One region of the Lysinibacillus sp. G01H genome, then DNA from elsewhere that is predicted to be linked to it. Evidence: riboswitches for the same ligand, from Rfam matches in the RefSeq annotation. Region 1 holds a riboswitch; each other region holds the start of a gene.

Region 1 (10,634 bases):
GGCTATGAAGTGAAAACTGCCTTTGATGGTCGAGAAGGATTGTCTTTGGCAACGTCGGAAAATTTTGATGTACTTTTACTGGATGTGATGTTACCAAGTATTAATGGGATAGAGATTTGCCGCCGTATCCGAACACAATCACAAGTGCCGATCATTTTATTAACGGCACGAGATGCTGTGATGGATCGTGTAGCAGGACTCGATGCTGGGGCTGATGACTATATCGTCAAGCCATTTGCGATTGAAGAGCTGCTGGCTAGAATACGGACGATTTTACGTCGTGTCACGCCAGAGCAGACAAACAGTGAATCTTTATGCCTACGGGATATTGAAATAGATGTAGCTGCCTATGAAGTTTTCGTTCAGGGGAATAAACTTGATCTAACAAAGACAGAATATGACTTATTGAAACTATTAATCGAGCACAAAAATAGAGTATGCACACGAGAGCATATTTTAACATCCGTTTGGGGCTATGATACGGATATCGAGACCAACGTGGTAGATGTTTATATCAGACATTTACGTACAAAGCTCCCTGGGGCGATGAATGATTATATTGAAACCGTTCGCGGTGTTGGGTATGTGATGCGAGAATGAATAAGTTAAGAAATTATTTACGTCATCAGTCCCTGCAAAAAAAATGGATGCTGACCTCAAGCAGTGTCATCTTTATTAGCTTTACGATTATTTGTGTAGTCGTCTATCTTTCTCTGCATACATGGTTATTAAACGATGAGGAGAGTAAGGTCAATAGGACTAGTAAGGATATCATTTCTTTTTTAGAGTCCCAAGGTCCTACAATTACCATTCAGCAAATTCAGCACAATACGGGCTTGCTCAAATCGATTGCGGATCGTGATGAGACGGTCCGAATATTTAATGCTGATGGGGTGGATATTTTACGAATCAATGATACCTCTGCTGCTGCACCACTTAATTCATTGCAAGAAATTTTTGAGATGACCATTGATAAGCAAGATGTGTTGGTCATTAATGAACCGATTCGGATGGGTTTTTTCCAAGGCTATATTCAAGTGATTCACCCGTTAACTAGTTTTCAATCTCTCATGCGTTATCTCTTGACAGCCATGCTGATTGCAGGGTTAGGAGCCTTAGTGTTATCTGGCTCTATTGGCTATTATCTCGCGAACTATTTAATGAAGCCACTGCACGAATTGCGAGCATCCATGAAAACTGTGATGGATCAAGGATTTAACGAGCCTATACAGCTATCCTATACATCACATGACGAAATTGGTGATTTACTGAAGATGTACAATGCCATGATGAATGAGCTGCAAATCTCATTTACCCAGCAGCAACAATTTGTCGCCGATGCTTCTCATGAGCTGCGTACGCCCATTCAAGCAATTGAAGGGCATCTTTCTCTTTTAAAAAGATGGGGCAAACATGATCCTGCTATATTAGAGGAATCCATTGATACCTCCTTAACAGAAATTGCTCGTATGCGCAAAATGATTGAAGAATTATTAGAACTTGCACGGCGTGAGGAAAAAGATGAAACAAGTGAGGCCGATGCACTAGTGGTCATCGAAGCAGTGATGGATGAGGTAAAGCTTGTTCATCCTCAAGCGCGAATGTCGCTGTCGAAACATGGTGAAATAGGTCCGTTATTTATTACCGAAAATGCACTAAGTCAAATCGTTCGTAATATAATAGAGAATGCTATTCGTTATTGTGAAAAAATTCCTGAGATACAAATTTCTATTTCTGTTGCTGGAAATTATGCTTGTTTAGAAATTACTGATAATGGTATAGGAATAGCACAAGACAATATTCCGTTTATCTTTGATCGTTTTTATCGAGTGGATGAAGCAAGAAATCGCCAAATTGGTGGAACAGGCTTAGGGCTTAGTATTTCGAAGATGTTACTTGAAAAATATAATGCCACAGTAGAAGTCAAGAGTGAGGTTAATATTGGAACCGTTTTCTTGCTGAAAATCCCGCTAAAATATTAAGAAAAATACATGCTTTATTTCATTATTCTATCCTTTGCGAAAAAAATTGCTTAATTTGCTAAAAAGAGTTGTATTTTTTGTGAAGAGTAGTAAGATTGAGATGGAAAAAACGTTCTTTAAAATATGGAAAAGTAGTGTGAAACATTCTTTTAAAGAACGGCTAAATATTATATAATTAATTGCAATTTAATTAATGGAACTGCCGAAAGGCAAAATTTGGAGGTCATTTTTCATGTCGAACAACGTTACAACTGTAAGTTCTCCATGGTCAGCTTTCTCTGGTCCTAACCTAGGATATGTGATGGAGCAATACGACTTATTCTTACAGTCTCCTGAAGAAGTAGAACCGGAGTTAGTTTCTTTATTCCAACAATTTGGTGCACCAGTAGTAGTAGAAGGTGAAGTAGCTGTAGCTAGTCATACAGCAGCGGCTCCTGCTGGCGATTACAAAAAAGTGTTAGCCGCTGTAAAACTAGCAGATGCAATTCGTTCACGCGGTCATTTAGCGGCAGATATCTATCCTCTGAAAAACCGTGAACTACAAACAGCTCAAATTGAAGAAAGCGCGTTCAACTTAAGCGCTGCAGATTTAGCTGAAATTCCTGCAGCAATCTTCTTCAAAGATGTGCCAGCAAACGTGAAAAATGGTAAGGATGCAATCGACTATTTAAAAGCTATTTATACAGATAAAGTAGCATTTGAATATGGTCACGTAGTAGCTACTGAAGAACGTGATTGGATTCAAGCGCAAATCGAATCAGGCTCATTCAAACAAGCATTATCTGCGGATGAGAAGAAAGCCTTATTAGATCGTTTAACTCGCGTTGAAAATTTCGAGAAATTTATTCATAAAACTTTTGTAGGACAAAAGCGTTTCTCTGGTGAGGGCTTAGATACGCAAATCGTACTATTTGATGAAATTATTAAAACGGCAGAAGCAAAAAATGTGGAAAACGTACGTATTGGTATGGCACACCGTGGTCGCTTAAACGTTTTAACACATATTTTAAATAAACCTTATGACATGATGTTCTCTGATTTTGCACATGTTTCCAATGATTTATTTATGCCAGAGCATGGCCGCCTTGAAATTACAAAAGGTTGGACAGGTGATGTGAAATACCACATGGGTGCTTCTTACAACCGTGAATCTGGTATGAATGTGAAATTGGCTTACAACCCATCTCACTTAGAAGTGGGTAATCCAGTAGTACTTGGTGCTACTCGTGCAACACAAGATGATACATCTAAACCAGGGCAACCTATTTTTGACCGTACAAAGGGCTTAGGCATTCTTGTACACGGTGACGCTGCATTCCCAGGTCAAGGGATTGTAACAGAAGTGTTAAACTTCGCTAAAACAGAAGGCTTTACAACAGGTGGAACAATCCATATTATCGCAAACAATATGATCGGATTCACAACAGAACATTATGATTCTCGTTCTTCTGTGTATTCTTCTGACCCTGCAAAAGGCTATGAAGTACCAGTAATCCATGTCAATGCAGATAGCCCAGAGGCAGTAGTGCAAGTCGGACGTTTTGCGGCAAACTACCGTCAAACATTTGGCAAAGACATTATTGTGGACTTAGTAGGTTACCGTCGCCATGGTCATAATGAAACAGATGACCCAACAGTGACAAACCCAGAAACATACAAATTAGTGTCTAAACATGAAACAGTGCGTGCATTATATGGTGCACAATTAGTGGCAGAAGGTCTTGTAACTGCTGATGATGTAGCGGCACTAGATACAGCTATCTATGCCGAAATGCAAGCAGCCTATGACCATGTCAAAGAAATGGCAGAAAAAGATGATCATCATCATTTAGAAATGCCAGAAGAATTAAAAGTAGAGTTCCCACAAATTGATACAGCAGTAGGTGCGGAACGTTTAGAAAAAATCAATGAAGAGCTTTTAGTGTTTGAAGAAAACTTCGAACCACAGAAAAAGCTTGGTAAAATCTTAGAAAAACGCCGTGATGCTTATGCGTCTGCAAAAGTTGACTGGGGTCATGCTGAAACTTTAGCGTATGCAACGATTATTCAAGATGGCACACCAGTACGCTTTACAGGTCAAGATGCACAACGTGGTACATTCTCTCAACGTCACTTAGTACTGCATGATAAAAACAATGGCAATGTCTTCACGCCACTACACCATATTTCTGGTGCGAACGCATCCTTTACAGTACACAACTCTCCGCTGACTGAAGCTGGGGTGGTAGGCTTTGAGTATGGTTACAACCTAGAAAATAGCCATGTACTAACAGTATGGGAAGCACAATTCGGTGACTTTGCGAATATGGCACAAGTGATGTTTGATAACTTTATTTCAGGGGCACGCTCAAAATGGGGTCAAAAATCTGGCCTAGTTATCCTTTTACCTCATGGTTATGAAGGTCAAGGTCCAGAGCACTCTTCAAGCCGTATGGAACGCTATTTACAAATGTCAGCTGAAAATAACTGGTTTGTAGCGAACTGTTCAAATGCAGGAAACTACTACCACTTATTACGCCGTCAAGCAGCATTATTAGGTACAGAAGGGGTACGTCCACTTGTAGTCGTATCACCAAAATCATTATTACGTCACCCACTAGCTGCGGCGAATGCTGAGCAATTAGCAAATGGTTCATTCCAAGAAGTGATCGAACAACCAGGCTTAGGGGCTAAACCAGAAGCTGTAGAGCGTATCGTTTTAGGTACAGGTAAAGTGATGATCGACTTAGCAGAGCGCGTGAAAGACGGCGAAGGCTTCGATCACCTACACATTATTCGTGTAGAACAACTTTACCCATTCCCAAAAGAGCAAGTTGCTGGTATCATTGCTAAGTATCCTAATGCAAAAGAGATTGTTTGGGTACAGGAAGAACCTAAAAACCAAGGCTCATGGAATTATGCATTAGAAACATTATACGAACTTTCAGAAGGTAAAAAACTTCGCTATGTAGGCCGTCCTGCAATGAGCTCAACTTCTGAAGGGGATGCAGATTCTCATAAAGCAGCACAAGCAGCTCTTATTGAAGAAGCGGTTGCTGAGCCAGTAAAGGTTAAATAATCATATATCAATTTTTGAAACCGGGCTACTTGCCCTTAAGCAGTAGCCCTTCTATGTGCGTCATGCACGTTAATCAAAGGAGGAAATGAAAGTGGCTGAAATTAAAGTCCCTGAATTAGCAGAATCGATTACAGAAGGTAGTATCGCACAGTGGGTAAAAAAAGTGGGCGATCGCGTTGAAAAAGGTGAATTCATCGTTGAACTTGAAACAGATAAAGTAAACGCTGAGATCATTTCTGAAGAAGCAGGTGTATTAACACAAATTTTAGCTGAAGAAGGCGATACTGTACTAGTTGGTCAAGTTATCGCAGTAGTAGAAGCAGGCGAAGGCGCAGCAGCAGCTCCAGCGGCAGCACCAACTGAGGCAGCACCTGCACCTGCAGCGCCACAAGCAGCACCTGCACCAGTTGCAGCAGCTCCAGTAGTAGAAGAAACTTCTGGTGAGCGTGTAGTTGCATCTCCAGCAGCACGTCGTCTTGCACGTGAAAAAGGTATTGACCTTGCAGCGGTATCTCCAGTAGATCCACAAGGACGTGTACGTGTACAAGATGTAGCAGCTCACGGTACAGCACCAGCTGTAACGCCAGCAGCAGCACCTACATCCGTAGCAACTTCAGGTGGCCCAGTAGTATTCACACCAGCAGCTAATTCTGACCGTGTAACAATTGAAAAAATGAGCCGTCGTCGCCAAACAATTGCAAAACGTTTATTAGAAGTTAAACAATCAACAGCAATGTTAACAACATTCAACGAAATTGACATGACAAACATCATGGCACTTCGTAAACGTAAACAAGAAGAGTTTGTAAAAGCAAACGACATCAAACTTGGTTTCATGTCATTCTTCACTAAAGCTGTTGTTGCAGCACTGAAAAAATACCCATACGTAAACGCTCAAATCTCTGGCGATGAAATTCATTTAAATAACTTCTTTGATATCGGTATTGCTGTATCAACTGAAGAAGGTTTAGTCGTACCAGTTGTACGCGATGCAAATAGTAAAAACTTTGCAGAAATCGAAAAAGATATCGCTAACTTAGCGACAAAAGCTCGTGATAAAAAATTAGGCTTAAATGACATGGCTGGTGGATCATTCACAATCACAAATGGTGGTGTATTCGGTTCATTAATGTCAACACCAATTATGAACGGTACGCAAGCTGGTATTTTAGGTATGCACTCAATTGTAAACCGTCCAGTTGCAGTAAATGGTGAAGTTCAAATCCGTCCAATGATGTATGTAGCACTTTCATACGACCACCGTATCATCGATGGTAAAGATTCTGTAGGATTCTTAAAAACAGTTAAAGAATTAATCGAAAATCCTGAAGATTTATTATTAAATTCATAATGCCATTAAACCCTGCGAACAATGTTCAGCAGGGTTTTTGTATGATAAAAGGTATTGACCGATTCTATGCTTGAATGAGTACGAATGTTATATCGTTTAGAGGAGCAAAGAAAGAAAAAAAGCGACTTTTCTCACATAGAGAACATACTCTATAATAAATATTTGTTGTAATTTTCAGAAATATCAACAAAAGTTCAACGATTTAAAGTGGAAGCAGAACGCACAATATCCTAATATTGTCATTAGTCAGAAAAATGTTAAAATCGTCTTGACGAACATATTAGTTTTATAGTAGTATCTAAATATCAATTAAATAAACAAACCTCACGAATTGTTACCAGTGAGGTAGAGGCGCGGTATTTATTAGTTCATTGTTGAGTAAAAGCAAGCGAAGACGCAATGAAGAAGGAAATATCGCCGAAGTATAAAAGGAGCTCGTACTTTTATACTGGGTCTGCAGTGAATAAGTGCAGGACTGTCCTAGTAAATGGATTTCCAGATTTACTAGGTTGTGCTATCTCGGAAACATGGAAATTATAGTGAGGATTTGGGCAACTGTCATAAAAGGTAAGACCTAAGTTCAATAAACTTAGGTCTTTTTTAGTACAGTTGTCTTATTTTTTTACAGAAAAGGGGAGTTTTTCATGAAAAGAAAATGGTTGTTAGTAATGATCTCTATCATGACGGCAATTGTGCTAGCTGCATGTGGCACAAGCGACAAAAAAGAGGGCGGTTCAAGTGATGCTGGAACTGACAAAGAAGAAGGCGGCGGTGAATTCCGAATTGGCATGGAGGCTGGCTACCCACCGTTCAACTGGACACAGCAAGACGATGCGAATGGCGCAGTGAAAATTGCGGATAATGCAGAATATGCAGGTGGCTATGATGTACAAATGGCAAAGAAAATCGCTGAAGGTTTAGGCAAAGAGTTAGTCATTGTTAAAATGGAGTGGGACGGATTAGTTCCAGCGCTACAATCGAACAAAATTGATGCAATTATTGCAGGTATGTCACCAACAGAAGAACGTAAGAAAACAATTGATTTTACAGAAAACTATTATACTTCTGATTTTGTTATGGTTATTAAAAAAGGTAGCAAATATGAAGGCGCAAAATCGATTCAAGACTTCTCAGGTGCTAAAATTACATCACAATTAAATACATCAAACTACACAGTTATCGATCAAATTAAAGGCGTAGAAAAGCAAACGGCAATGGAGAGCTTCCCAGCAATGCGTGTGGCACTAGAAGCAGGTAAAATTGATGGCTATGTAGCTGAACGTCCAGAGGGCATTTCCGCTTCTGCAGCCAACGATAAATTCACATATGTAGCATTTGAAGAAGGCTTTGATACAGACCTATCAAATACTTCAATTGCTGTAGGCTTACGTAAAGATGACGCAAATCGTGAAAAAATCAATGAAATCCTAAAAGGCATTTCAGAAGATGATCGTCAAGCCATTATGGAAGAAGCTATTTCTCAACAGCCCGCAGCACAATAATGATATGGCACGGACTAGCAATTAGTCCGTGCATGATCATTTCATCATTATCAAAATGAGAACCTCTCTACATAATGATAATGTCCTAGCGTGACAAATCATAGAATAGTAGAAAGAGCTAGGACACAAAAGAAATAAACGAGCAAGATGACATTGTTAGGAGGAACATCATGAGTCTTGAATGGATACTTTCAATTATTGAAAACAACTGGCAAATGTTTTTACGAGGTGCGTATTATACGTTACTGATTTCGAGTATTAGTACAATTATTGGTGCATTTATCGGATTTTTCATCGGAATTATGCATACGATTCCAGTTCGTAAAAAAGGTGTGAAATTTTATAGCTTAAAGCTCATTAATTTTATACTAACATGCTATGTTGAATTTTTCCGTGGTACACCAATGATTGTACAAGCTATGGTTGTCTACTACGGATTAGATATCGCATTCGGTATCGATATGCACTTTATTACAGCAGGTATTTTAGTCGTTTCCCTCAATACAGGGGCCTATATGGCAGAAATTGTTCGTGGCGGTATTGTATCTATTGATAATGGTCAATACGAGGCAGCATCAGCAATTGGCATGAATCACTTCCAAATTATGCTTCATGTAGTTTTACCACAAGTAGCGCGTAATGTTTTACCAGCAACAGGTAACCAATTAATCATGAATATTAAAGATACAGCCGTATTAAATGTCATTGGAGTAACGGAATTATTCTTCCAAACAAAATCAATTTCGGGTAACAACTTCCGTTATTTCGAATCATTCTTCGTTGCATGTGTTCTTTATTTCATCATGACATTTACCGCATCTCGCATCCTTCTTTATGTTGAAAAACGTCTAGATGGTCCTGATGCCTATCAAAAAGAACAAAAAGAAGCTGTATAGGGGGGACGCACAAATGGCAGTCATTAAAATCGAACATTTAAGTAAATCATTTGGACGTAACCAAGTGTTAAAAGATGTGAATTTCCAAGTGGAAAAAGGAGAGGTAGTTTGTTTAATTGGCTCCTCTGGCTCTGGTAAATCCACATTGCTTCGTTGCATAAATTTATTAGAAACGCCAAGTGGCGGTCAAATTATTTATAAAGGGGAAGACATCCTAGATGAAAAGCACAATATTCAAGAATATCGTACACATTTAGGCATGGTGTTCCAGCAGTTCAATTTATTTAACAACCACAATGTCATAAGTAATTGCACAGTGGGCCAAATCAAAGTGTTAAAACGATCGAAAAAAGAAGCAGAAGAAACGGCGCTTAAATACTTGAAAATCGTTGGCATGGAACAATATGTGAATGCCAAGCCTCGTCAACTCTCAGGCGGACAAAAGCAGCGCGTGGCCATCGCTCGTGCCTTATCAATGAATCCTGATGTTATGCTATTCGATGAGCCAACATCCGCATTAGACCCAGAAATGGTGGGTGAGGTGTTAAAGGTAATGCGTCAGCTAGCAAACGAGGGCAATACGATGCTCATTGTGACACATGAGATGGAATTTGCCAAAGAAGTAGCAGATCGTGTTGTCTTTATGGATAAGGGTGTAATTGTGGAGGAAGGCCCTCCAGCACAAGTATTAGTCAATCCACAACATGAACGTACGAAGGAATTTTTAAAGCGTACATTAAAATAAGCACAAAAAAGTGAGTCCAACCTGTTGGACTCACTTATTTTCTAGAATTCCATTCTGCATAAAGTACAAAGCAGATTGCGAATGCTACAGCAATGATAAAAAACCATTGCGGTACTCCACCAAAACTCATCATAACACCTCAAATATTCATTTTTTTTGGATAGAATAGGTATAGTATTTCTTTTTTCTCCACAAAAGACCAAAAATATTATAAAATAAACAATAGACATTAGCTTTTGCTAGTAAAGAGAGGTAGAGAGAATATGTTACATTTAAAATGGAAAGATGCGCCAACATTACGAACGGTTACTTGCAAACATACAAATGCATCGAAATACTTAGTATCAAACGTATTAACTGTAGGGAAAGAGTATGAAGTGAAAAATGAAACAGAAGAGTTCATTTTTATCATCGACAACACAGGTAATGTCGGTGGCTACTATAAAGAATATTTTGAATAAAAACAAACAGGGTGGTTCAGAACATTTGCTGAGCCACCCATTTTTTTGTTAATCTCGCTGATAGCTGCTAGCACCCGCCACATCCTGTAGCTGCTGTTTCTCTTGTTCAGTTGCGGTATGCAGGGCAAAAACATCTTTAATTGCTGTTTGCAGTTCTTGCTGTGTTTCTTTAAACTTCGAAACTTGCTGTTCAAACGTGGGACTTGAGAAGCGATCATGAGCCCTTGATAATCGCTCCTCTAAACGTGCATAATGATGATCCATATGCATCGACAACATCATCGCCAGTTGGTTTTTCCAGAGCGGAATCAAGGTAACGATAGAAAACTCAATTTTTTCAGCTAAGGTTTGATTGGCCTGTTGAATCATACGGATTTGAGGAGCTGTTTGCAGGGCGACTTGCTGTGATACTTGTAAATCATAAATACGTTGATCCAGTCTTTCGATTTGAGCAGCAAAGTCATTTAATTGCTGAATTGCAAGTGGCTGTTTGGTTGCTTGGACACTCGTTATTTGTGCAGGTAGTTCTACCTCAATGGCTTGCTGCTTTTTCATTTGTCCTGCGGCAATGGCCGTTGCCAATTCCTCAAAAAATCCTCGATTATGGGCATAAAGCGCCTCTAAGTTTTCGACATCTTT
Region 2 (10,634 bases), 1.1 Mb from region 1:
CTTATTTCCTAGATTGGATCTACTGGAAAATGTGGGTTTTAAATATTGCAGCAGAGTCTGTCGTGGCTGCTATCTTTATTCAATATTGGCTACCAAAATATCCAATTTGGATACTGGCACTATCTGTTTCTGTGTTAGTAACAGCGATTAATTTATTATCCGTAAAAATCTTTGCAGAAACAGAATATTGGCTAGCATTAATCAAAATTACTGTTATTATTGTCTTTATCATTGCAGGACTTATTTTATTGCTTGTGACGTTTGGAAATCATAGTGCTGTTGGTTTTGCTAACTTAACGGAGCATGGTGGGTTCTTCCCAAATGGTTCAACCGGATTAATTGCTGCCATGCTTGTAGTGATCTACTCTTATGGTGGGACAGAAATCATTGGGATTACATTAGCTGAAACGAAAAATCCTGAAAAAGTAGTACCAAAAGCTGTTCGCAGTACATTAGTGCGTATTGTTACTTTTTATTTACTACCGTTCTTTATTATCGTAAGCTTAATTCCTTGGAATGAAGTAAATGGGGTTCCTGAAAGCCCATTTGTCATGGTTTTTAAAATGGTTGGTATTCCAGGGGCAGACCATATTATGAACGCTGTTGTGTTACTTGCCATTATTTCATCAATGAATTCAGGACTGTATGGTTCATCACGCGTACTATATACACAGGCTGTAGATGGACGTGTGCCTAAAATCTTTGCTTATTTATCGAAACGAAAAGTACCAGTATATGCTATTTTAATGTGTACTTTAGCGATGTATTTAGGGGTCATTTTATCTTTATATGCGGGAAGCAAAACCTTTGATTTTCTAATGGGATCACTTGGTTATACTGTGTTATTTATTTGGTTAATTATTGCGATTGCACATTTAAAATCACGTAAAAAACAAGCAGAACACACAAGTGCCTATGAAGTTAAATGGTTCCCTTATACTACTTGGGTAGCTATACTGGCATTAAGTGCGATTCTCATCGGGATTATTTTTACCACATCGATAATCGTGACAGGCATTACGTTAGCTATTTACCTTTTTATTACGTTAACCTATGTATTGAAAGGTCGTTATCAAGCCAATTAATGACTGTGTATTGATTTTTCGACACAGATTTGCATAAAAAATACATTGTAGGCAGATTGTTCGCTCAAGTGAATTTATCCATGCTATACTACAATCATAGTAAGCTTAAGGAGGATTTCAAATGGCAATTGTACATGCAACAGATGCTACGTTCCAAGATGATATTAAAGAAGGGTTAGTACTAGTAGACTTTTGGGCTGCTTGGTGCGGACCATGTAAAATGATTGGGCCAGTTCTTGAAGAAATGGACGCAGCAGGTAGTGCGGCTAAAATTGTAAAAGTTGACGTTGACAATAACCAAGGTACTGCAGCTCAGTATCAAATTATGTCAATCCCATCTTTACTATTATTTAAAGATGGAGAATTAGTTGACAAAACAGTAGGCTTCCAACCAAAAGAAGCTTTAGAAGCATTTATCGCAAAACATGCGTAATGAATGAAGTTCACAAAGCCGAGCCATCAATTGATGTGTTCGGCTTTTTTTCGTTATATAATAAAGAAAATAACTAACATTATTCTAATGAGGGGAATTTTTACTTAGGGGGGGCAGGTAGGTAATGAACGATTTAATAAAGCGGAAACTGGATATTTTACCAGATCAACCTGGCTGCTATTTGATGAAGGATCGACAAGGGACTATCATTTATGTCGGTAAAGCAAAAGTTCTGAAAAACCGTGTACGATCTTATTTTACTGGAACACATGAAGGGAAAACGCAAAGGCTTGTAGGTGAAATAGAAGATTTTGAGTATATTGTGACGTCTTCAAATATTGAAGCACTTATTTTAGAGCTGAATCTCATCAAATTACATGATCCAAAATATAATGTCATGTTAACGGATGATAAGACCTATCCATATTTAAAAATTACGAATGAAAAACATCCTCGTCTGATTACGACAAGGAAGGTAAAAAAGGATAAGGCTAAATATTTTGGCCCTTATCCGAATGCCTATGCAGCAAGTGAAACGAAAAAGCTATTGGATCGATTGTATCCGCTGCGCAAATGTGTTCAATTACCTTCCAAGGTCTGCTTGTACTATCACATGGGTCAATGCTTAGCACCTTGTGTGAAGGAAATTGATGGTCAGGTTTATCAAGAAATGATTGAGGATATGACGAAGTTTTTAAATGGTGGTGTGGAGGCAGTCAAAAAAGAGCTTGAAGTTAAAATGCTAGCAGCTGCAGAAAACCTGGAATTTGAACGAGCGAAGGAATTCCGAGACCAAATTGCCCATATTGATACGGTTATGCAGAAACAAAAAATAGTTTCAAGTGATACAACAAATCGAGATGTATTTGGCTATGCTGTTGAAAAAGGATGGATGTGTGTTCAGGTTTTCTTTGTGCGCCAAGGAAAGCTGATTGAGCGTGATGTCTCAATTTTCCCCATCTATCAAGATGCAGAGGAAGAATTTTTAACATTTGTTGGGCGCTTTTATGAAAAGCCAGAGCATATTAAGCCAAAAGAAATTTTTATTCCACAAGCCATTGATGCAGCTATCTTAACAGAATTATTAGAAATTAAAGTGCTCACACCGAAAAGAGGTCAAAAGAAGGAATTGGTTGAATTAGCTACCAAAAATGCTGAAATTGCTGTGGCAGCTAAATTCCAGCTAATAGAGCGTCAGGAAGAACGTACGATTGGTGCTTGTGAGGCACTTGGTGAAGCAATGGGTATTAGTGTACCTTTACGAATTGAAGCTTTTGATAATAGTCATATGCATGGAACGGATGCAGTGTCTGCTATGGTTGTTTTCATTGATGGGAAGCCTGCAAAAAAGGAGTACCGAAAATATAAAACGCGTACAGCAGCCAAACATGATGATTACGGTGCAATGCAGGAGGTTATACGTCGTCGCTATATACGTGTTTTAAAGGAAGGTCTACCATTACCAGATTTAGTCTTAATTGATGGTGGTAAGGGACAAATGGAAGTAGCCCGTGAAGTACTAGAAGATGAGCTTGGTCTTGTTATACCGATTGCTGGTTTAGCCAAGGATGATAAGCATAATACATCTCAGCTCTTGTTTGGTGATCCACCGGAAGTGATTAGCTTAAAACGTACAAGTGATGGCTTTTATTTATTACAACGAATTCAAGACGAAGTCCATCGCTTTGCTATTACCTTCTTGCGTCAACAGCATGAGAAAAATGCCATTCAATCTGTATTAGATCATATTGAAGGGGTAGGACCAAAACGAAAGCAACAGCTGCTTAAACATTTCGGTTCAGTCAAAAAAATTCGAGAGGCGAGCGAGCTAGCATTACAGGAGGCTGGGATGCCCGCTAATTTAGCAAGCCAAATTTTTAGCTATTTTCAGCAACAATCATTGTCAAAGGAATAGGTATGTGCTATGGTTATCCATAACATTGTTTTCAATGTTATGGAGAGTCAACTGCGTGACTAATTCGTTTACGCTAAGGCTTAATGAATTGAATACATTCACTTTAAAGTGATGATAGAGGTGCAAGATTCAAGAGTAACACAATGGAGGATGGACAAGTCCAGAGATATTGTGTGAAAGGGGAGCTTGCCGAAGTACAGTTTTGTTGTTCCATTGCTGTACTGGTTTTGCATTTAAGAAATGTAAGACTGTCGATTCTAAACGTTTCGGAGAGCTATCACACATGCGCAAGTTACGATTATTGTACATGTTATAGGCAGCTTTCACGTTATGTGGAGGCTGCCTTTTGGTTTTCCAGAAACTGTTTTACACCCCATGATTTTGTAAAATATATGAACTGGAAGGGAGAACGAAAGAAATGGCTAAAATCGTGATGAAGTTTGGAGGAGCTGCATTAGCTTCTACTGAACAAATCCAAGTGGCTGCTAGGAAAGCGATTGCTCAAAAGGACAAAGGATTTGATGTAGTAGTGGTCGTTGCAGCAATGGGACACACTGCGAAAGAGATGAAATTGATGGTACACCAACTAACTGACGATGTGTCGAAAAGAGAATTAGATGCAGTGTTGTCAACTGGCTCTCAATTATCAAGTGCTTTATTTGCCATCGCCTTGCAGGAAGCAGGCTATGAGGCTGTGTCTCTAACGGGATGGCAAGCTGGTATACATACGGATGGTATGTATCGGCATGCTCGTATCGACTATATAGATATTAATCGAATGGAAGAACACTTTGCACAGGGACAAATTGTGGTTATTGCTGGAGAACAAGGGATTGACGAAGAGCACAATATCACCATGCTTGGGAAAGGTGGAGCTGAAACAGCTGCTGTTGCACTTGCCATAGCATTGGAAGCGGAGAGAGTAGATATGTATACAAATGTGGATGGTGTTTATACAGCAGATCCACGATATGTTACAAATGCCCAAAAGCTACAGGAAATTTCCTATGATGAAATGTTGGAGTTATCTAATTTAGGGTCTCATATCATACATCCTCGTGCGGTGGAGTTAGCGAAAAAATTTCAAATGCCTGTTATTATACGCTCCAGTTTAATAGAATCAGTAGGCACTTTATTGAAGGAGGAAGTGGAAATGGAAAAAAATTCAGTCGTTCGTGGTGTTGCATTTGAATCAGATATTATTCGTTTAACAGTAGGGTATGATGCTTTTTCCAATGCTTCATTAGCAGATATATTTATGGTGCTTGCAGAGAACCGTATTAATGTTGATATTATTGTCCAAGCCATTATTGATGGATTGAAGCCAACTGTATCGTTTTCCATTTTAAAAGAGGAATTTGCGGAAGCATTACGTGTTTTAGAGGATAGTAAATTATCACTTGGATTTAGTTTTGCTGACTTCGAAATTGGACTAGCAAAAGTTTCCATTATTGGTTCAGGCATGGCTTCCAATCCAGGCGTTGCCGCTCGTATGTTTGATCGGTTACGTCGCGAAAATATCCCTGTAAAAATGGTTAGTACTTCTGAAATAAAAGTGTCTGTTGTTGTACCACAGGATGATATGATCCAAGCAGCTAATGCTCTCCATGATGAGTTTAATTTAGAGCAAGCACTTTACATATAATAATAGAAGAAACAGCATTTTATGTAATTGACCGAAATAAAAGGAAGAAAAAAGAAGGATTGTCATCCCATTCTTTAATGGGAGACAATCCTTTTTAATTATTCTGAGGGAATGGTATTCATAATACGTTCTTTAACGTCCCATTTGACTGTAAACATGACGTATTGTTGCTTTTCCCGTTTTTCACTATAGCATTCTGTCAGGTAGCCTTTAGCTAGTTGAATTTGCTCTGCTATAAATCCTGCTTCAAGTTTAAAGCTACGCTGCTTTATTTGCAGAATTTCAGGGTCATTTGTCAACTGGAAAATACGTCCATCTTTTGATTCCTTTATGAGTTCTAATGTACCCCAGCAGGCATCTGCGAAAAATGCGATAAGTTCATCTTGACTTTTACATGGGAACTTGCGAGCAAGCTCTTTACCTGCCCAATAAAGGACGTCATCTTCATGTTTACCGAGTATAGAAGATAGAATATGATCACGAATGATCTCATAGCCAAATGATGAGATTGTAGGAGATGGAGTGTTTAACATTGTTATCCTTCTTTCTTAGAATTTTCTTAAAATTTAACGGTAATAAAGTAATGATAGATTTTTCGAGAAAAAACGACGCATCATGTACTAGATTAGTTCTTTAATAAGCTCTATGAAAAACTCCGAGTTGCCTTGACGCTCGTAGCTCTTGAGAGTACAATAAACATGTCATAATATTGTACCATGATGAAATACACAGTCAATGAAGTATCATTTACAAAATGATGACTTCTTTTGTTGTGCTATTTTAAGTACTAAGGGGGGTAACAGTCTTGTCGAAAGATCGAGAGTTTTTATGGCGTCGCTTACATTCTCTACTTGGGATCATTCCAGTAGGTCTGTTTTTAACGATGCACCTGTTCATTAACTTTACAGCAACAGGCGGGGCAGAAAGTTACAACGATGCTACCGCAGTAATGGAAAAGATTCCATTCCTTATCCTAGTTGAATGGATTGTCATCTATATTCCATTAATGTTCCACGCATTCTATGGTGTCTACATTGCATTCACTGCTACACCAAACACAGGACGTTTCAGCACGTACCGTAACTGGATGTTCTCTTTACAACGTTTTACTGGTGTATTCTTAGTGATATTCATTGCATGGCATATTTTCCAAACTCGTATTCAAAAAGCACTTGGCACACACGTTGATTACGACATGATGGCGAATATTGTTGCTAATCCATTCATGCTTGGATTCTACATTGTTGGTATTTTATCAGCAACTTTCCACTTATCTAACGGTTTATGGGCATTCCTAGTAAGCTGGGGTATTACACAATCTCCTCAGTCTCAAAAGATCGCTACTTACGTAACAAACATTCTTTTCGTAATTCTAAGTGTAGTTGGTGTGGCTGCTATTTTAGCTTTCGTATAATTCCATAGAAGCTACGATAGAGCACATGCAATCATTGCAATTTTTTAAGAGGAGTGAGAAATAATCATGGCGAAAAGCAAAATAATTGTTGTCGGCGGTGGTCTTGCCGGTCTGATGGCAACGATTAAAGCAGCTGAAGTTGGTACTGAAGTTGATTTATTCTCATTAGTTCCTGTAAAACGCTCACACTCTGTTTGTGCGCAAGGCGGAATTAATGGTGCGGTAAATACTAAAGGTGAAGGGGATTCTCCATGGATCCACTTTGATGATACAGTATATGGTGGGGACTTCCTAGCGAACCAACCACCTGTTAAAGGTATGTGTGATGCAGCACCTGGCATTATTCACTTAATGGACCGTATGGGTGTTATGTTCAACCGTACACCAGAAGGACTTTTAGATTTCCGTCGTTTTGGTGGTACTTTAATGCACCGTACAGCTTTCTCTGGTGCAACAACTGGTCAACAATTACTATATGCGCTAGATGAGCAAGTTCGTTCTCATGAAGTAGCTGGTTTAGTAAATAAATATGAACACTGGGAATTCCTTGGTGTTATTATCGATGAAGACGGCGTTTGTCGTGGTATCGTAGCGCAAGATATGCGTACAGAAGAAATTAAATCATTCCGTGCAGACGCTGTTATTATGGCGACTGGTGGCCCTGGTATTATCTTCGGTAAAACAACAAACTCTGTTATTAACACAGGTTCTGCTGCTTCTATCGTTTATCAACAAGGTGCTTCATATGCGAATGGTGAATTCATTCAAATTCACCCAACAGCGATTCCTGGAGATGACAAAAACCGTCTAATGTCAGAATCAGCTCGTGGTGAAGGTGGTCGTATTTGGACTTATAAAGACGGTAAACCTTGGTACTTCTTAGAAGAAAAATACCCAGCTTATGGTAACTTAGTACCACGTGATATTGCAACACGTGAAATTTTCGACGTTTGTGTAAACCAAAAACTTGGTATCAATGGCGAAAACATGGTATACCTAGATCTTTCACATAAAGATCCACATGAATTGGACGTTAAACTTGGTGGTATCATCGAAATCTACGAAAAATTCGTAGGGGATGACCCACGTAAATTACCAATGAAAATTTTCCCAGCAGTTCACTATTCAATGGGTGGATTATGGGTTGACTACAATCAAATGACTGAAATTCCTGGTCTATTTGCAGCAGGTGAATGTGATTACTCTCAACATGGTGCAAACCGTCTTGGTGCAAACTCATTATTATCTGCTATCTACGGTGGTATGGTTGCAGGACCAAACGCAGTAGACTATGTAAAACACCTTAAAAAGCATGCTGAAGATCTTCCACAAGAGATTTACGATGCTCGTGTAAAAGAGGAACAAGCGAAATGGGATGCTATCATGAAAATGGAAGGCACAGAAAACGCTTACTTACTGCATAAAGAGCTTGGTGAAATGATGACTGCTACAATGACTGTAGTACGTTACAATGATCAGCTTGAAGATACATTGAAAAAACTTGATGAGCTTACTGAGCGCTGGAATAACATCAACATCAATGATACGCAAAAATGGAGCAATCAAGGCGCTCACTTTACGCGTCAGCTTAAAAATATGTTAGTGCTTGCAAAAGTAATGACAAAAGGTGCACTATTACGTAATGAATCTCGTGGTGCACACTATAAACCAGATTTCCCTAACCGTGATGACGAGAACTTCTTAAAAACAACAATGGCGAAGTTTGACCCAGCTACTGGTAATCCAATCATCACGTACCAAGAAGTCGACGTTTCATTAATCCCACCACGTAAACGCGACTACTCTGCGAAAGGAGACTAAAAGTTATGCAAATCGCAGCTAATACTGGAAGAATGGTCAAAGTGGAAATCTTACGTCAAGATACACAGGGCGGCAATAGCTACTGGCAAAAATTCCAAGTGCCTTACCGTCATGGTATGAACGTAATTTCAATTTTAATGGAAATTCAAAAAAATCCTGTTACTGAAGATGGTGTAAACACATCACCAGTATCATGGGATATGAACTGTTTAGAAGAAGTTTGTGGTGCATGTTCAATGGTGATCAATGGTCGTCCACGCCAATCATGTTCTACACTAGTAGACCAATTGACAGAGCCGATTAAATTGGAGCCAATGAAAACATTCCCTGTTATTCGTGACTTACAAGTTGACCGTGAACGTATGTTCAACGCTCTTAAAAAAGTTAAAGCATGGGTACCAATCGATGGTACGTATGATTTAGGTGAAGGTCCACGTATGCCAGAAGGTAAACGTCAGTGGGCTTATGAACTATCTAAATGTATGACTTGTGGTGTATGTATGGAAGCATGTCCAAACGTGTCTGAAAAGGCTTCATTCATTGGACCAGCTCCATTATCACAAGTACGTCTTTTCAACACTCACCCAACTGGTGCTATGATTAAAGATGAACGTTTAAATGCGATTATGGGTGACGGTGGCCTTGCGAACTGTGGTAACTCTCAAAACTGTGTTGCTGCATGTCCAAAAGGTATTCCTTTAACAACATCCATCGCTTCATTAAACCGTGCAACTACAGTGCAAATGTTCCGTAACTTCTTCGGTTCTGACCACTACGTAGACTAATATCGGACAAGCGAACTCCCTTACACTTCGTGTGAGGGAGTTTTTTATAGTTATAGAAATGAAATTTATCAAGTTGTTTATTCGCGTTTTTTCTATGATAATATAGCATTTTCTTTTATAATGAATAAGTATTCATTTTGTTTGCCGTCGATTGATAAAAGACGGGCAATTACATGACAGGGGATGGTATATCATGAAGGCAAATTATATCGATAATTTTCAAGAGTGGGAAAAGGCTTTTTCATTTTTTAGTGAGGTACGAGTTCGATTTTCAGAAACAGACATGTATGGTCATATGAACAATACGATTAGCTTTACATATTTTGAGCAAGCAAGAATTGATTACTTCCGACATTTAGGAATTTCAATGCCCTCAGTTGGAGAAGAGAATGTGAAATCTATACCAATTGTAGCCGATTTACAATGTGATTATGTAAAGCAGGTTTTCTTTGATGACGTACTACGAATCTATACAAAAATTGCGCAAGTTGGGAATTCTTCGATGGACATTCACTATCTAGCAAAAAATCAAAAGGACGAAATCTGTTTCACTGGTCGTGGAACAATTGTGCAAATGGATCCTCGTACAGGTAAAAGTGTGCCGATTTCAGAGGAAGAAAAAACGAAATTCATTCAGTTGGCCATTCTGCCTCACTAGTTCAACATTAAGTATATGTAAATTCATTGAAAAAGTAGGTTTTACTTTTTACGTAAAATTTATGAATGTAACAATGTAATTTTCGAAATTTTTAAGGAAACATGGAATAATCATGCAAATAGCCGTCACCGCTTCCTGCCCCTTAACATAAGTTACAATACGTGCGGGGGAGGAGGGTGTAACTGAATGAATGGCTCTCATCATCGTTCTCTTTTAACAAACCGAGAACGTGAAATATTTGCGCTTTTATTAGCTGAAAAAACAACGAGAGATATTGCAGAGCAGCTTGGTATTAGTGAAAAAACAGTGCGAAATCACATTTCCAATACAATTCAAAAGCTAGGTGTAACGAATCGATCTCAGGCGTTAATTGAGCTGTTACGCTTGGAAGAATTTAAATTAGACTAATGGACACTTGCTATTTCGTGAAAAAAACGACAAAATAGAACTATTCAACGTATTTTTAGGAGTGAAATAGTTATATGTCGGATGAAGTAACAAAGCACTCACCTGAAACCGTTGCAACGGTTGAAAAGGAATTACGCTATATAGCGGCCATCGTGAAGCAAAAGGGAAGAGAAATTGTTTCCGATTATGCGATTACGCCGCCACAATTTGTTGCATTACAGTGGTTAGAAGAGCTTGGTGATATTACAATTGGCGAATTATCAAACCGTTTATATTTAGCTTTTAGCACGACAACAGATTTAGTGGACCGAATGGAGAAAAATGAATTAGTCAAGCGTGTGCGTGATGAAAATGATCGCCGTGTTGTTGTCGTTCATCTTCTCGAAAAGGGCGAACGTATCATTCAAGAAGTTATTGAAAAAAGACAGCAATATTTGCAAGAGATGCTTGTTGGTTTTAATGAACAAGAA
Region 3 (10,634 bases), 1.9 Mb from region 1:
GATTCCGTCATGCCTAGGTTCGAATCCTAGTACCCCAGCCATTTTTAATTTCATGAGCCATTAGCTCAGTTGGTAGAGCATCTGACTTTTAATCAGAGGGTCGAAGGTTCGAGTCCTTCATGGCTCATCATTTTTTAATTAGCATGCGCCCGTAGCTCAATTGGATAGAGCGTCTGACTACGGATCAGAAGGTTATGGGTTCGACTCCTGTCGGGCGCGCCAATAAAATCATGTTTACGGAATGTAGCTCAGCTTGGTAGAGCACTTGGTTTGGGACCAAGGGGTCGTAGGTTCGAATCCTGTCATTCCGACCATCTTTCATGATAAATGGGGCCTTAGCTCAGCTGGGAGAGCGCCTGCCTTGCACGCAGGAGGTCAGCGGTTCGATCCCGCTAGGCTCCACCATTGTAATATTTTTGGAGGTATACCCAAGTCTGGCTGAAGGGATCGGTCTTGAAAACCGACAGGCGGGTAACACCGCGCGGGGGTTCGAATCCCTCTACCTCCTCCATTTTTCGGGTCAGTAGCTCAGTTGGTAGAGCATTAGATTGAAGCTCTAAGTGTCGGCGGTTCGATTCCGTCCTGACCCACCATTATTGCGGGTGTAGTTTAATGGTAAAACCTCAGCCTTCCAAGCTGATGTCGTGAGTTCGATTCTCATCACCCGCTCCAAAATGGGCCTATAGCTCAGCTGGTTAGAGCGCACGCCTGATAAGCGTGAGGTCGATGGTTCGAGTCCATTTAGGCCCATCATTATTCCGAAGTAGCTCAGTTGGTAGTAGCACCTGACTGTTAATCAGGTTGTCGCAGGTTCGAGTCCTGCCTTCGGAGCCACGGCCCGTTGGTCAAGTGGTTAAGACACCGCCCTTTCACGGCGGTAACACGGGTTCGAATCCCGTACGGGTCATCAAGCATGTAGCACAGATGTGTGTTACATGCTTTTTTCTATTCTCCTTTTTCATGTTGTTGAGAAAAGATCACTAGCAGAAAAAGACACCTATTAGCAAGGTAAGAGGTTGATTTCCGTTCCGCCAGTTTCCTTTCCAGAGGGCGTCCGATGAGCCACTTCACTCATTTACGTTTGCTCCAGGGTCTCATCTGTGACGCTGGCTCCACTACAATCAACTTTTCTGCAAAGTGTCTTTACTTTTTTCATAGTAGCATAGCGATCAAAAAGCCCATTATCTGTATGCTTAGAGGAGATAAGCTCTTATTTTCAATGTGGAGTAGGGAATCAGTTACAACAGCCATCCATAAGTGAACACCTTCAATTTATTTGTGGGATAAATGAGGAAGACTACTTGATTGCCGGGGTTAGCCAGAAAGAGGCTAACCGCAGCGCGAAAGCCAAGCGTCAGCAGCATGTAAGTAGCCTAAAATGGAAAGACTTTTATCTTTCACAAAAAATTCTATTGATTGCTTTGCTACAACACTATGAAGGTTACATGATTAATGTAGACTTTTTACAATAGTTAGGATCCCTCTCCCTTACATTCTCTTAAGAAAGAGAGTCTATAGAGTAAATTTGAACAAACTATTTCATATATAAAATATGTATGTTTTTTCAATTACTATTTTCATGGTGCTTGTGGTTTTGTTCCTCTAATATGAGGATAAGTGGAGGAATCGATATGAATATACAGGAGATACAGCAATTTTTAAGTCTATATAAGACAGAACAAAATGAATCAGAATTTTGGTTAAAGAATAGATTACAGGCAGTTAAGGATGCAGGTGAATATCACCCAACAACAGAGGAGCTAGTTTTTGGCGCACGGGTGGCATGGCGAAATAGCAATAAGTGTATTGGACGTCTGTTTTGGCAGTCACTGCATGTAGTAGATGCACGTGATGTTTTAGATGAAAAGGCTATTTTTCAAAAATTACTAGAACATATTGATTATGCGACAAATCATGGGAAAATCCGTCCAACTATAACAGTGTTTGCTTCAGATAGAGTACGGATTTGGAATCATCAACTAATTCGTTATGCAGGCTATGAAACAGAGGCAGGCATTATTGGAGATTCGCAGTCCATTAAATTTACAAAAGTGTGTGAGTCGTTAGGATGGAAAGGTAAAGGAACTGATTTTGATGTACTACCAATCGTTATACAGGTGGATGATCGTGCTCCTCAAATGTTTGTAATTCCTGAAGAAAATGTAGTAGAGGTTTCAATCCGCCATCCAGAGTCAATCGATGTGGAGAAATTAGGAATGAAGTGGTATGCTGTACCTATTATTTCGAGTATGCGTTTTCAAATGGCTGGAATTGATTTTCAAGCAGCTCCATTTAACGGCTGGTATATGGGAACAGAGATTGGTGCACGAAATTTAGCAGATCATGATCGTTATAATATGTTACCTGCAATTGCAGAGATTTTTAATCTTGATACAACCAAACAAGCGTCTCTTTGGCGTGATCGTGCTTTAGTAGAACTTAATATTGCTGTTCTTCACTCATTTAAAGAAGAGGGTGTGAGCATTGTTGATCATCATACAGCAGCTCAGCAGTTTAGATTGTTTGAGGAGGCTGAAAAATCAACAGGAAGAGAAGTTACTGGCAACTGGACATGGTTAATCCCACCACTTTCCCCTGCCACAACTCACATATTCCATAAACCCTATGTAAATATATATCATACACCAAATTATTTTTATCAAAAACCATGCTATTAGTGTAAAGGAATTGTTTACTTTCAACACTTTTGATGAGAGAGGGCTTACTATGTTAGATCAGCAAATTCCCAATATCCCGTGGAGACAATTGACGACACCTTATGGTAGAGGTACAGCCATTCCTAAGCTGATAGAACAGGAGCAATACACACAACTAGCTGAATTAATCGAACATCAAGGTACACTGTGGCAGGTGACACCATGGGTTTTGCTTGTCCTGTTAAAAAAGCTTACTAGTAAAAAATTAGAGGTTGTCTCCTTACAAGAAATACAATTATATTTAGCTGTGGCACATGCTATTACGAAAGATTATCTCGACCCAGTCAATACTGTTAAAAATATGCAGGAGCTATTAGACGTCAACTATTTATGGATAGAAAATGAGGACAATGATGAGCAGGAGTGGGAGGAAGAAACGCCAAAGGGCTATGGAAAGCAAGCTTTTGTAGGCTATTACTATTATAGTTATTTGCTTTTACAAGAGGCTGTTCCTATTTTTTCTACTATAACAGCTCGTAATAATGAAGCATCAGAATGCCTTGCTGAATTGCTAACATTAATCCAGCAACTCGACAATTAAGTAATGTGTAAACACTATATAGAAATAAAGCAGATGGAGGAAGCTGAACCACCTGCTTTATTTAATTTTAATGCACATATTCATTCTTAGAAGCTCTCATTGAGCAAAAGAAGAGTAAAATTGCCACAACGACAAAGAGCCATCCCGCAATATTCCAACCACCAAATAAATCATGCAAGTAGCCAAAAAGAATAGGACCAATTGCGGCAAATAAATAACCCAAAGATTGTGCAAAGCCTGATAAATCTGCTGCTTCAAATGCAGTACGAGTACGGAGAGTGAAGAACATCATTGCTAGGGCGAATGAAGAACCACCTGCTAACCCTAGAAGAACCATCCACAGGACCCCAAGACTTGTCCATTCCATGACAACTCCAACAAAGCCTACTAAATAGAAGGATGTAAACATCAATACAAGTGGGCGTTGAGAAGTCATTTTACCTGCAATAATAGGCACTGCCAAAGCCATTGGTACTTGTGAGAATTGCATGATTGAAAACATCCAGCCAGCTTTATCAGGCGCTAAACCTTGAGCAATATAGATCTCAGGTATCCACGCTGCTGTTGTATAGAATAATAAAGACTGTAAACCCATTGCCCCTGTGACAGCCCAAGTAACAGGTGATTTCCATAAAGGTGTACTGGTCTTTTTAGATGTAGTAACTGGTTCTGGGTAATTTGACTTTAGTTGAGGTATCCAAATTAGGATTGTAATTAGAACGAGTATGAGTGCAATGGAAAGCGCACCTTGCCAGCCTAACGATGAATTAGCTATCGGATAGCTAATACCAGCTCCAAGGCCAGCAGTAAAATTCATGGACATGGTGAAAAAGGCCATTAATAAACCCACATGATATGGAAATTTCAATTTTAATAATCCTGGAATTAGTACATTTCCAAAAGAAATGGCTACGCCAATTAACACAGTACCCAATAGAAGTAATTCTGTCGTACCAAGTGAACGTAGGACAATTCCTAAGGCCAAGAGAAAAGTTGATAAAAATAATGTTAGCTCAAGCCCTAGTTTGCGTGCTACAACTGGTGCAAATGGAGATATAATAGCAAAAGCCAGCAATGGAATTGTTGTTAGAAAGCCAGCCACTACATTAGATATTCCAAGATCTTCACGGATAAAGGATATAATTGGACCAACAACAGTTAGTGGCATTCGTAATGTAGAGGCTATAAAGATAACGCCAAAGACTAAAAGTAAGGTTGTTCCTTTCCAGCTAATTTTTTTACTTGGATAACTAGTGGTATGATCATTTGTAGTCAAAATAAATCCCCCCTAATAATAACCATTCTAATTGAACTACTATAACACTTTATCACACTATTAAAAATAGTAGAAGATTCATAAAATACGGAACATTTCTTGCGGTATTGAAATGTCTATGGTCTTATGTTAGTATAATAAACATCATAAATTTAATAATTATATGCCTCATGTTTGTATTGAGGTAGAGGTCGCGATATTTATAAGTATGCTAATTGAAATGACAAGCATTGATGAGATTAGCTGAAAGGAAATATTGCCGAAGTGTGAGGGGACTTGAAAACCTCATGCTGGGGCTGTCTCCGAAAGGAACAGAACTGTCACGTTTGTACAACGTGTTGAGCTATCATGTAGGAAAAACTGAGGATTAACGTAGCCATCACAGTGTATATGTGATGGCATTTTTTTGCCTCATAAATAGGAAGGAAGCTATATCGTGAGTGAAATAAAAGTAAATCAGCTCGGACATAAAGCGCCGAAGCTGAAAAAAGAATTAAAAAGCCGTCATATTACAATGATTTCTTTAGGCGGTACAATTGGTACGGGGCTATTTTTAGCCAGTGGAGGTGCTATTGCTCAGGCAGGGCCTGGGGGAGCATTGCTTGCCTATGCTTTAATCGGTATTATGGTGTATTTTTTAATGACAAGCTTAGGGGAAATGGCTGCCTATATGCCATCATCAGGTTCATTTAGTACGTATGCAACCAAATTTGTAGATCCCGCTTTGGGCTTTGCATTAGGCTGGAACTACTGGTATAACTGGGCAATCACCATTGCTGCCGAAATTGCTGCTGTGTCATTAATTATGAAATATTGGTTCCCAGATAGCTCATCAGCACTTTGGACAGTATTATTTATTGCTGTTGTATTGACGTTTAATTTACTATCCGTAAAAAGTTATGGTGAAAGTGAATATTGGTTTGCCATGATTAAAGTAGCAACGGTTATTGTTTTTATTATCATTAGCTTACTAATGATTTTTGGTATTTTAGGTGGGCAGGCTCCTGTAGGTTTTACTAATTTCTTTGTTAGTGATGGGCCATTCCATGGTGGCTTCCTTGCTACATTTGGTATTTTCCTAGCTGCAGGATTTTCATTCCAAGGGACAGAATTACTAGGAATTACAGCTGGTGAAACAGATAATCCTGGTAAAAATATTCCGAAGGCTGTTAAATCTGTATTTTGGCGTATTCTTTTGTTTTATATTTTAGCGATTGGTGCAATCGGGATGTTGATTCCATTTACAGACGAACGTTTGTTATCAGAAGATATCGCAGTATCACCCTTTACACTAGTGTTTGACCGTCTAGGTATTGCCTTTGCTGCTTCTTTAATGAATGCCATTATTTTAACGGCTATGCTGTCAGCAGGAAATTCAGGACTATATGCATCTTCTCGTATGCTATGGCAATTAGCAGTGGATGGACATGCACCTAAATTTTTTGCAAAGCTAAGTCGTAGAGGTATTCCGATTTATGCACTTATGGCAACATTAGCTGTAGGCTGTTTAGCATTTTTGGCATCCTTCTTTGGCGATGGAGTGGTTTATATCTGGCTATTAAATGCTTCTGGAATGTCTGGCTTTATTGCATGGCTAGGTATTGCGTTTAGTCATTATCGTTTCCGCCGAGCGTTTGATGCACAGGGCTTAGATCCAAGATTATTACCTTATAAAGCCAAATTATATCCGTTTGGACCACTATTTGCTTTTACAGTTTGTATGATTGTAGTCATTGGACAAAATTACACAGCCTTTACAGGCGATAAGATTGATTGGTACGGTATCCTTGTTTCGTATATTGGGATTCCATTATTTTTAGCATTATGGTTGGGCTATAAAATAAAGCACAAAACAAAAATGCTTCCACTTAAAGATTGTGATTTAAAAGTTGAAGATTAAATAATAGAGCTGTTCTGTAAACCTAAGAGCGATGGTTTATGGGGCAGTTCTTTTTTCAACACTCATAAACAAAATCTCTCTAATCAAACATCATAAATATGGTAATGTAATATACATATGGAAATTGGGTTTTGATAGGAGAGGTGCATGATAGTGAAAAAACATATCTTACTGGTAGAAGACGATGAAGCCATTCGTGAAATGGTTGATAATTACTTAACGATGGAAGGTTTCAATGTCACAACAGCGACTAATGGCGAAGAGGCATTACATAATTGTTTGCAAAATACCTTTGATTTGGTCATCTTAGATATTATGATTCCTAAATTAAATGGTTTGGAAGTATTAAAGATTATTAGAGAGCAGGCAGCACTTCCTATCATTATTATGTCTGCAAAAGACAGTGATGTTGATAAAGCATTGGGCTTAGGATTGGGGGCAGATGATTATATTGCTAAACCTTTTTCTATGCTGGAGTTTTCAGCACGTGTAAAGGCTGTTATCAGAAGAGCTACGAAATACTCTAGTCAAGCTGAACAAAAGCAAGAGGTCCTCGAAATTGATAATTTAAAGATAGATATCGTTAATTTCTCAATAACAAAGAGCGGACAAGAGATAAAGCTGACATCAAAGGAATTTTCCATTTTAAAATTGTTTGTGACAAATCGTCACAGGGTTTTTACCAAAGAGCAAATTTATCAGATGATATGGAAAGATGCCTATTACGGAGATGAAAATATTATAAATGTACATATTAGAAGACTACGTGAAAAAATAGAAGATGATCCATCAAATCCTCAGTATATTAAAACTCTATGGGGAATCGGCTATAAGTTTGAGGGATAAAAATATGATGATATTTCTATTAATAATAATTGTATTGCTAATCGAGGTCCTAATTTTTCAATGGAAAGTCAAGAGGGAACAAGAACGCGCTATCCAATACATTCATAGTAAACTACACGTAATTGTGAATGAACAGACGTATGAAAAGATTCTAGTAACAACTACAAATTCAGAAATTCAACAGTTACTTATTAAACTGAATACGTTGCTAGATCAACATCAAAAAATCCAGGCTACACATCGAAAAATGGAAAATTCCATGAAAAAGATGTTGGCCAATATTTCGCATGATCTTAAAACACCTTTAACCGTTGTACTTGGCTATATTGAAATGCTTCAACTTCAAAATGCGATGAGTGACGAAGAACGCCAACGATTACTTACAGGTGTACATGCTAAAACATTAGAAGTGTTAAAAATTATCCATACATTTTTTGACTTGGCGAAATTAGAGGCTGGAGATACAGATTACCCAATCACTAAAATCAATGTCAGTGAAATATGCCGTAAAAATATTTTGTCTTTTTACGATCTGGTTACTTCAATGGGATTAGATATTAATATTGATATTCCTGCAAGCCCCATGTATGCCCTTGGTAATGAAGAAGCATTAAATAGGGTTCTAAACAATCTACTGTCTAATGCTATTGCATATGGAGCAGATGGCAATGTAATTGGAATTACCGTAAGACATGAAGAAGCCAATATTGGTATTGATGTGTGGGATTGTGGCAAGGGTATTGATGAATATCATATCGATAGCGTATTTGAAAGGATGTATACACTTGAGGATTCTCGAAATAAATCTTTTCAAGGCAGTGGTTTGGGACTAACGATTACAAAGCGGCTAGTAGAAATAATGAATGGCTCCATCCGGTTATCGAGTATTCCTAATGAAAAAACTACTTTTACCATTTCGCTAAAACGAATGATGTATTGAATCCAGTTGTGCTTGTAGAGCTTTAATGCTTTGCAGGCTTTTTTACTTAAGAAATTTGTAAGAATGCAGTAATAAAATAGAGAGTTTCATTTTTTATAATGAAGCTAGTCACAATTGAGGGAGCGAATTACATGACATACATTGTAAAAACAAATCAGCTTACGAAAGTGTACGATGGAAAGGAAGTTGTTTCTGCTGTCAATATGAACGTTAAGAAGGGAGAGATTTATGGATTTTTAGGTCCCAATGGTGCAGGTAAAACCACTGTTATGAAGATGCTAACTAATCTAACGAAGCCTACAAGTGGAGATGTAGAAATATTAGGGGAGAAATTGACCGACAAATCCTATGAAATACTAAAAAGAATGGGGACAATTATTGAATATCCTATTTTTTATGAAAAATTAACGGCTAGTGAGACCCTAGAATTACATTGTGAATACATGGGTTATTATGATAAGAAAGAAATTGCACATGTTCTTAACTTAGTAAAGTTAACGAATACAGAGAATAAGCAGGTTAAAGATTTTTCTCTAGGGATGAAGCAGAGATTAGGCATTGCAAGGGCCATTATTACAAAGCCAGAGTTACTTATATTAGACGAACCAATTAATGGATTGGACCCAGTAGGAATAAAGGAGTTAAGAGAGCTTTTCAAGATGCTTTGTAAGGAGTACGGCATAACCATTATTATCTCAAGTCATATTTTGGCTGAAATAGAACAATTGGTCGATACAATAGGTGTTATTAAGAATGGAAGGCTCATCACTGAGGTAGCAATGGATACTATTAATCGTGATCAGGTCAATTATACCGAAGTGATCGTAAGTGATGGGAAAAAGGCAGCGTTTATTATTGAAAACGAATTAAACATTACTAATTTTAAGCTGATGGATGATAACTCTATACGTATATACGACTCAACTGTATCCCAACAAAGCCTATCAAGAGCATTAATTGAACATGACGTTGAGATTGAAGAGATTAGTAAAAAAACAAGTTCATTAGAGGATTATTTCTTAAAGCTAATCAATGGAGGCGTTGTTCATGCTTAATTTAATGCGTTTAGAAATGAAAAAGTTCCATTTAGGATCATATGTTAGAGGAGCTATCATTGCTAATTTAGTCATTCTCGGGTTTCTGTTTATGATTTTATTTATTTCTAAAGTAGAAGGAGATCCAGGGCTTGAAAATTACAAGGTTGCTTTAAGTGTCATTGATTCATTTGTAAGAGCAGTTTTTATTATTTTTGCTTCTACGTTAATAGCTAAGTTAATCATCGGAGAATATAAATTTAAAACCATTACATTAGCCTTTATGTATCCGATAAGTAGAAAGAAATTAATGGTCGCAAAGCTTGCTATTGTCATGCTATTTACTTTCAGTATGATCATTATCTCCAATGCTCTTATTACAGCCATTTTTTGTGTCGTAAGCGATCGATATGAATTAATTCCAGATGTACTATCAAGTTCTTTAATTATTCAGCATATACCTTCTGTATTGATGAATGCGATAGCTGCCTCAGGCATAGCTTTAATCCCATTGTATTTTGGGATGAGAAAATACTCTATACCGACAACTATCATTTCATCTATTATAATTGTGTCTGTCACTTCGTCAAATTCAGGTAACTTTACTTTAAACGATATAATTATTATTCCAATTACTTTAGCAATCGTGGGACTGGGTATTGCTTATTTAGCCATTAGAAATATCGAAAAGGTGGATGTTTAATCAAAAAGATACCAGGTGCTCATTCCTAGAGTACCTGGCTTTTTGTTATCCAAAAATTGTTTCCCACAGTAAGTAAATGTTTAACGTAACAACAATGACTACGACAAACCAACCTAAAACAGTTGTAATACGGTGATTAACTAGGCTTCCCATGATGTCTCGTTTACTTGTAAACATAACAAGAGGGACAAGTGCAAAGGAAATACCAAATGATAAAACAACCTGACTAAGAACCAAAGCATAGGTAGCATTCACACCAGAGGCAATGATTGCAAGTGGTGGCACCATGGTAATCGCTCTACGTAAATAAAGAGGTATTTTTCTTTGAATGAAGCCCTGCATCACTACGTCACCGGCTAAAGTCCCTACAGAGGAACTAGCAAGCCCTGCAATAAGTAAACCAAGACCAAAGGAAATGGCAGCCAGTGGGCCGAGCGCATCTTTTAAGCCATTATAGGCAACATCTAAATCTTCAACTACAACGCCTTGGGTATGGAATACTGCTGCGGCAATTATGAGCATACTCATATTGATGGCACCAGCAATAATCATAGCGATGATAATATCGATAAATTCAAAACGGAAAATACGTTTTTTTTCTGCCTCATTCCGACCAATAATACGACTTTGTGTTAAAGAGGAATGTAAGTAAATAGCATGAGGCATAACGGTTGCAC

What was found. Region 1 has a riboswitch for lysine ahead of PSR12_RS11180 (transporter substrate-binding domain-containing protein). Riboswitches for the same ligand answer to the same signal wherever they lie in the genome.
Positions count from the first base shown of each region.
Region 2: another riboswitch for lysine. It lies ahead of PSR12_RS16860 (aspartate kinase); the one in region 1 lies ahead of PSR12_RS11180 (transporter substrate-binding domain-containing protein).
Region 3: another riboswitch for lysine. It lies ahead of PSR12_RS01320 (amino acid permease); the one in region 1 lies ahead of PSR12_RS11180 (transporter substrate-binding domain-containing protein).

Region 1 covers NZ_CP118397.1:2,204,502-2,215,135, forward strand. Annotated here, with positions in the region: gene PSR12_RS11160 (response regulator transcription factor) at 1-600, shown strand, start outside; gene PSR12_RS11165 (HAMP domain-containing sensor histidine kinase) at 597-1,982, shown strand; gene PSR12_RS11170 (2-oxoglutarate dehydrogenase E1 component) at 2,215-5,040, shown strand; gene odhB (2-oxoglutarate dehydrogenase complex dihydrolipoyllysine-residue succinyltransferase) at 5,132-6,391, shown strand; lysine riboswitch at 6,730-6,916, shown strand; gene PSR12_RS11180 (transporter substrate-binding domain-containing protein) at 7,036-7,893, shown strand; gene PSR12_RS11185 (amino acid ABC transporter permease) at 8,064-8,789, shown strand; gene PSR12_RS11190 (amino acid ABC transporter ATP-binding protein) at 8,803-9,534, shown strand; gene PSR12_RS11195 (DUF6501 family protein) at 9,798-9,995, shown strand; gene PSR12_RS11200 (toxic anion resistance protein) at 10,044-10,634, opposite strand, start outside.
Region 2 covers NZ_CP118397.1:3,307,818-3,318,451, reverse strand. Annotated here, with positions in the region: gene PSR12_RS16875 (amino acid permease) at 1-1,085, shown strand, start outside; gene trxA (thioredoxin) at 1,207-1,518, shown strand; gene uvrC (excinuclease ABC subunit UvrC) at 1,643-3,433, shown strand; lysine riboswitch at 3,541-3,718, shown strand; gene PSR12_RS16860 (aspartate kinase) at 3,852-5,078, shown strand; gene PSR12_RS16855 (YslB family protein) at 5,177-5,611, opposite strand; gene PSR12_RS16850 (succinate dehydrogenase cytochrome b558 subunit) at 5,884-6,492, shown strand; gene sdhA (succinate dehydrogenase flavoprotein subunit) at 6,559-8,313, shown strand; gene sdhB (succinate dehydrogenase iron-sulfur subunit) at 8,319-9,098, shown strand; gene PSR12_RS16835 (acyl-CoA thioesterase) at 9,292-9,756, shown strand; gene PSR12_RS16830 (helix-turn-helix domain-containing protein) at 9,943-10,164, shown strand; gene PSR12_RS16825 (MarR family winged helix-turn-helix transcriptional regulator) at 10,239-10,634, shown strand, end outside.
Region 3 covers NZ_CP118397.1:259,788-270,421, forward strand. Annotated here, with positions in the region: tRNA gene PSR12_RS01245 (tRNA-Gln) at 1-41, shown strand, start outside; tRNA gene PSR12_RS01250 (tRNA-Lys) at 55-127, shown strand; tRNA gene PSR12_RS01255 (tRNA-Arg) at 146-222, shown strand; tRNA gene PSR12_RS01260 (tRNA-Pro) at 238-314, shown strand; tRNA gene PSR12_RS01265 (tRNA-Ala) at 330-405, shown strand; tRNA gene PSR12_RS01270 (tRNA-Ser) at 419-511, shown strand; tRNA gene PSR12_RS01275 (tRNA-Phe) at 518-593, shown strand; tRNA gene PSR12_RS01280 (tRNA-Gly) at 599-672, shown strand; tRNA gene PSR12_RS01285 (tRNA-Ile) at 677-750, shown strand; tRNA gene PSR12_RS01290 (tRNA-Asn) at 758-834, shown strand; tRNA gene PSR12_RS01295 (tRNA-Glu) at 836-907, shown strand; gene PSR12_RS01300 (hypothetical protein) at 1,302-1,472, shown strand; gene PSR12_RS01305 (nitric oxide synthase oxygenase) at 1,632-2,678, shown strand; gene PSR12_RS01310 (hypothetical protein) at 2,728-3,258, shown strand; gene PSR12_RS01315 (CynX/NimT family MFS transporter) at 3,326-4,534, opposite strand; lysine riboswitch at 4,712-4,888, shown strand; gene PSR12_RS01320 (amino acid permease) at 4,971-6,434, shown strand; gene PSR12_RS01325 (response regulator transcription factor) at 6,588-7,280, shown strand; gene PSR12_RS01330 (sensor histidine kinase) at 7,285-8,220, shown strand; gene PSR12_RS01335 (ABC transporter ATP-binding protein) at 8,352-9,275, shown strand; gene PSR12_RS01340 (ABC transporter permease) at 9,268-9,957, shown strand; gene PSR12_RS01345 (Nramp family divalent metal transporter) at 10,003-10,634, opposite strand, start outside.